Regions from separate parts of the Anthropogastromicrobium aceti genome, predicted to be linked through region 1. Evidence: a T-box and tRNA genes for the amino acid it is inferred to sense, from the RefSeq annotation. Region 1 holds a T-box; the other holds one or more tRNA genes.
What was found. A T-box is a leader RNA that pairs with one kind of tRNA and senses whether it is charged. The one in region 1 lies ahead of leuS (leucine--tRNA ligase), so its partner is inferred to be a tRNA-Leu.

Region 2: it encodes a tRNA-Leu, which carries the amino acid that the T-box ahead of leuS (leucine--tRNA ligase) is inferred to sense. The anticodon was not compared.

What each region holds. Positions count from the first base shown of each region.
Region 1 covers NZ_JAJEQN010000017.1:59,288-62,454, reverse strand. The annotation lists gene LKD48_RS08215 (elongation factor G) at 1-1,392, shown strand, start outside; T-box leader at 1,474-1,702, shown strand; gene leuS (leucine--tRNA ligase) at 1,767-3,167, shown strand, end outside.
Region 2 covers NZ_JAJEQN010000027.1:10,384-13,550, reverse strand. The annotation lists gene LKD48_RS10705 (uracil-DNA glycosylase) at 1-361, shown strand, start outside; gene LKD48_RS10700 (undecaprenyl-diphosphate phosphatase) at 398-1,240, shown strand; tRNA gene LKD48_RS10695 (tRNA-Leu) at 1,491-1,573, shown strand; tRNA gene LKD48_RS10690 (tRNA-Leu) at 1,614-1,697, shown strand; gene LKD48_RS10685 (S8 family peptidase) at 1,740-3,167, opposite strand, start outside.

The DNA.
Region 1 (3,167 bases):
GAAGAGTTTACTTATGAGGAAGTTTCTACTGCACTTAGAACTCACGTTATGGACTGTCAGATCGTTCCTGTATTAGTTGGATCAGGTGTTCATAATCAGGGTACCAGTATGCTGATGAACGTAATTAAGAAATATTTCCCATCACCTGAATATACAATAAACCATGGAAAGGAAACATCTACTGGAGAGCTTGTAATGGTAAAGTGTGATCAGAACAAGCATCTGTCTGCAAAGGTATTTAAGACTGTAGTAGATCCGTTTATCGGAAAGTATTCCTTAATTAAAGTTGTAACAGGTACATTAAAGGCCGGTGATGGCATTTATAATGTAAATAAGGGAACAGAAGATCGTGCATCTAAGCTGTATTTACTTCGCGGCAAAGAAACCATTGAGGTTCCAGAGCTTCGCGCAGGAGATATTGGTGCACTGGCAAAGATCGAAAAGATCTCTACAGGTGATACCATTTCCACAAAGGGTGCAACACTTATTTATGATGGACCGCAGGTAAGTAAGCCATATACATGCAAGGCATACCGTGCAAAGAATAAGTCAGATGAAGATAAGATCAATGGTGCACTTGCACGTATGGTAGAGGAAGATCAGACACTTCGTCTTGAGAACGATGTAGAAAATCACCAGACACTGATTTATGGCATCGGTGATCAGCAGCTTGATGTTGTTGCAAGCCGTATTCTGAATCGTTATAAGGTTGAGATCGAGCTGTATCGCCCGAAGGTAGCATACCGCGAGACACTTAGAAAGAAAGTTCAGGTACAGGGTAAGTATAAGAAGCAGACAGGCGGAAGCGGACAGTACGGCGATGTTCATATGGTATTTGAGCCATCAGGTGATCTTGATACACCATATGTATTCGAAGAGAAGGTAGTAGGAGGCGCTGTTCCGAAGAACTACTTCCCGGCAGTTGAAAAGGGTATTCAGGAGTCTGTATTAAAGGGTACACTTGCAGGTTATCCAGTAGTTGGCTTAAAGGCAACACTTGTTGACGGTTCTTATCATCCAGTAGACTCTTCAGAGCTTGCATTCAAGATGGCTGCAATTCTTGCTTATAAGAAGGGCTTTGCAGAGGCAAATCCAACAATTTTAGAGCCAATCGTATCAGTTTCCATCACCGTTCCAGATGAACTTGTCGGTGATGTTATGGGTGACTTAAATAAGCGCCGCGGCAGAGTACTTGGTATGGATCATGTAGCAGGCGGCAAGCAGATGGTAACAGCAGATGTGCCAATGGCAGAGATGTATGGTTACTCCACCGATCTTCGTGCAATGTCAGGTGGTATGGGCGAGTTCTCCTACGAGTTTGCAAGATACGAGCAGGCACCTCAGGATGTCCAGAAGAAGATTATTGAGGCAGCTGAAAAAGAAGAGCAGTAACCAACAATCTAACATTAAGAGTTTTGAAAGAAAGAGGGGGTTGACAAGCCCCCTTTTTCTATGGTATTGTAAAAAAGTGAAAAAAATGCAATGACAAGGAATAGTAAGCAGGGGAGAGCTTCAGAGAGCTGCCGTTTGGTGAAAGGCAGCAGCTTATAACTGCCGAACTGACCTTAGAGCACCGGCAGGGAAACGTCATTATATAAAGACGGAGTAGTTGGCGGCGGGTATTCCCGTTATAGAATATCGAGGGCAAGGCAGATGGCTGCCTTGAAATAGAGTGGTACCGCGAAGTCTTTTCGTCTCTATACAAAGAGAAAGAAAGGGCTCTTTTTTTTCATAAGAAGAGACCCGGAAAGGAAACACAAAACACAATGAACAAGAATTACGATCCAAAAGAAATTGAATCAAAATGGCAGAAGGTCTGGACTGATGAGAAGGCATTTGCCGCAACAGATGACTACACTAAGCCAAAGTATTATGCTTTGGTTGAGTTTCCATATCCGTCAGGACAGGGACTTCATGTAGGTCATCCGCGTCCATATACCGCACTGGATATTGTTGCCAGAAAGAGAAGATTACAGGGCTACAACGTACTGTATCCAATGGGATGGGATGCATTTGGTCTTCCAACAGAAAACTACGCAATTAAGAATCATATTCACCCGAAGATCGTTACAAAGAATAATGTAGCTCGTTTCAAAAATCAGCTGCAGTCTTTAGGTTATTCCTTCGATTGGGACAGAGAGATTAACACAACTGATCCGAATTACTATCACTGGACACAGTGGATCTTCTTAAAGCTGTACAAAGCAGGCTTGGCATATAAGTCAGAGATGCCTGTTAACTGGTGTACTTCCTGTAAGGTAGGTCTTGCAAACGAGGAGGTTGTAAACGGTGTATGTGAGCGTTGCGGAAGCCCTGTTGTTCGTAAGATGAAGAGCCAGTGGATGTTAAAGATTACCGAATATGCAGATAAGCTGATCGATGGTCTTGACAGCGTTGATTATGTTGAGAAGGTAAAGGTTTCTCAGAGAAACTGGATTGGCCGTTCAAATGGTGCAGAGGTTGATTTTGCAATCGCTGGTACAGATGATAAGCTTCGCATCTATACAACACGCCCGGATACTTTATTTGGTGTAACATACATGGTAGTATCCCCGGAGCATCCATATCTTGATAAGTATAAGGATCAGATTTCCAACTGGGATGAGATTGTTGCATACCGTGAGGAAGCAGCAAAGAAGTCTGACTTCGAGCGTTCTGAGCTGGCAAAGGATAAGACTGGTGTTGAGATCAATGGCTTAAAGGCAGTTAATCCGGTAAATAAAAAAGAAATCCCGATCTGGGTTTCTGATTATGTACTGATGAGCTATGGTACTGGTGCAATCATGGCAGTTCCGGCTCATGATGAGAGAGACTGGGCATTTGCAAAGAAGTTTAACCTTCCAATTGTTGAGGTTGTAGCAGGCGGAGATGTTCAGAATGCTGCATTTACTGATGTTCAGACAGGAACACTTGTAAACTCAGGATTCCTTGATGGACTTGAGGTTGCTGATGCAAAGAAGAAGATTGTTGAGTATCTTGAAGAGAATAAGATTGGTACACCAAAGAAAAACTATAAGTTAAGAGACTGGGTATTCTCAAGACAGCGTTATTGGGGTGAGCCGATTCCGATCGTAAAGTGCGAAAAGTGTGGATATGTTCCGTTATCAGAGGACGAGCTGCCGCTGGAGCTTCCAGATGTAGAAAGCTATATGCCGACTGATAATGGT
Region 2 (3,167 bases), on a different contig from region 1:
CAATGGATATCTGGTAAAATGGGCAAAGCAGGGTGTTTTGATGTTAAATACTCTTTTAACAGTCCGCGCACATCAGGCGTTCTCACATAAGGGGATTGGTTGGGAGCAGTTTACAGATGCTGCTATTGAAGCACTTGCCAGACAGGATCGCCCGATGGTGTTTATTTTGTGGGGCAGACCGGCACAGTCAAAAAAGCCGATGATTTACAATTCAAAGCATCTGATCATTGAATCAGCGCATCCGAGTCCGCTGTCTGCATACCGAGGATTTTTTGGAAGCAGACCATTTAGCCGTACAAATGAGTACTTAAAAGAAAATGGTCTTGCGCCAATTGACTGGCAGATTGAAAATCGTATGTAAAGAGGGAATAACAGAAAGGAAAATCAAAAAATGAATATTATTGAGTGGCTGAGAGTCATTTTTCTTGGCATTGTAGAGGGAATTACCGAGTGGCTTCCTGTCAGCAGTACCGGACATCTGATTTTGGTAGATGCCTTCTGGAAGACAAGTGCACCAGAGGTGTTTACTGCTGAATTTACAGAAATGTTTGATGTTGTTATACAGCTTGGTGCGATCCTAGCGGTTGTCACGGTGTTCTTTTATAAGCTGAATCCATTTTCGGCCAGAAAGACAAAAGAGCAGAAGCACAATACTATTGAACTGTGGAAGAAGGTAATTATTGGCTGTATCCCTGCTGGTGTGATTGGTATATTGTTCAATGATCTTATTGATAAATACCTGATGAATTGGCTTGTAGTAGCAATTATGCTTATTGTAGTCGGAATTGCGTTTATTGCAATCGAGATGAGAAATCAAAAGGTCCGTCCATCAATTGTAAAGTTTACACAGCTTAGCTATAAGACAGCATTTATTATAGGTGTATTCCAGTTATTGTCATTGATCCCGGGAACTTCTCGTTCAGGAATCACGATCATCGGCGGTATGCTGTTTGGATGTTCTCGCTTTATTGCAGCAGAGTATACCTTCTATCTGGCAATTCCTGTTATGTTTGGTGCTAGCGGTCTGAAGCTTGTTAAGTTCCTTGTAAAGGGCGGCGGTTTTTCAGCAGAGCAGTTCTTTGTTGTTTTGTTGGCAATGGTTGTTTCTTATGGCGTTTCTATGATTGTAATTAAGTTCTTAATGCAGTATATCAAGCGTCACAATTTCAACAGCTTTGCGCTTTATCGTATAGCACTTGGTATTATCGTTTTAATTGTTGGTTTTGCAGTTGGCCTGTAATTGACACAGAAGATTGTAACAAAAGAACGAAAAAACACGAATACTCCCACAAAGTAAACTATTGGTTGCTTTGTGGGAGTATTTTTTGGCTTTTAGACACAAAAAGGCACCTACAAAAAGTTTTTTGATTTTTTTTGAAAAAAGTGTTGACAAATCATTGCCCATGTGATAATATATATATCGTCAGGTGAGTAACAGAGAAAACAAAGAAACAACAAATGAAGTTGCTCAACAGACAAAAACAAAATATGCAGTTGTGGCGGAATTGGCATACGCGCAAGACTAAGGATCTTGTGAGCCTAGCTCGTACGGGTTCAAGTCCCGTCAACTGCATTTTTCTAATGCATATCATTAGAAAAACAAAATTGAATATGCAGTTGTGGCGGAATTGGCATACGCGCATGATTCAGGTTCATGTCCATGTACTTGGGTAGGGGTTCAAGTCCCCTCAACTGCATTACAAGCCAAGAGAGAAGATGAAAATCTTCTCTTTTTTGTATTATCGCAAAGCTGCCTCTAGGCAAAGAGCTCCCCAACCTGTGCGAGGATTAGGTACGGGATAGCCTGGAAGTTCTTTTGCACCTGCAATCAGCCATGCCTTTAATTGTTCTCCATATAAAAATAAATTGTTTCTTTTTACAATTCCCCATTCCATTAAAAGAGCAGCACTGCCTGTGACAAATGGTGCAGCAAAGGATGTACCAGATACGGTTTGATATCCGCCAGGAAATGAAGGTACTATGACAGAAACACCGGGAGCGACAAGATCAGGCTTTGTTAAAAGATTTGGCATTGAAGCAGCTCCGCGCCCTGAAAAATCTGCTGGAGTATTCGTTTTTGCATCATAGGCTCCTACAGTAATAACTGAATTAGCAGAAGATGGTACTGTGAGTGTATTATATGGATCGGGAGAAAGAAAACGTGTAGCACCATTTAAGCTAGAGGCAGCAGGAAGCCACATCTCGAATGTACCATTTTTTATTGAAATTGGTTCAATGATAAGACTCCACACACCAGAAGTTAAATAAAAGCTGTCAGCTATTGGAAAAAACTCAAAATAATATTCCTGCAGACGCTGAAACGGAGAAGGTGCACTATTATAAAAAGCTATTTGTGTTTGATCCAGCACTTCGATATTTGTTCCAAATTTGTCAGAAAGCGTGTATTCTATTCCAGAAGGCGCTCTTAGTCTAATACGCACAGCATCTGCGTAATCTTTCCATAGCTGCATATTAAGAGAAGTCTGACGTTCCGAAATAGAAAAATCAACATTTACTGTCTGATCAAGAAAACCCAAGGTATGTATTGGAGAGGCACCTTCATTTCCAGATGCAGCAACTATGCTGATGCGGCCAAGCAGTGATACACGGTTTAGATAAAGTTCAGAAAGTGAGTTTCCTGTATGTGAACCGTAATTATTTCCAAAGCTTATATTTAGTACGAGCGGACGATTAAATTTTAATGCCTTTCTTATGCAGTAATCAATTCCACTAATTAATTCTGTAGTTCTAGGGTACAGCCCTTTATTTTTTCGCATTTTCACTACAATTAGTTCAGTCTCAGGTGCAATACCGCGATAGCGTCCTTTAGAAGCATTGCCATTACCGCAGGCAATCCCAGCTGCAGCAGTACCGTGTCCAGACTCATCTTTTGACAAAGTTTTCCCAGCCCGCAGTGCCTCATTAATTTGTTCATTATTATATTCTGTGCCAAACAGATATCCATCTGGTGGATCTTCATCTCTAGTTTGATCCCACAAAAATAAAACGCGGCTGTTTCCATTTGAATCTTGAAAATCTGGGTGTGTCAGATCAATGCCGGAATCCACAAAACCAACTAAAACTCCATTTCCAGTCAGTGAAAGTGGCGGTAGTGTTACCTGTGTAATACAGGACGAGCGTTTTCCAGAAAGAATTTCAAAAGAAAT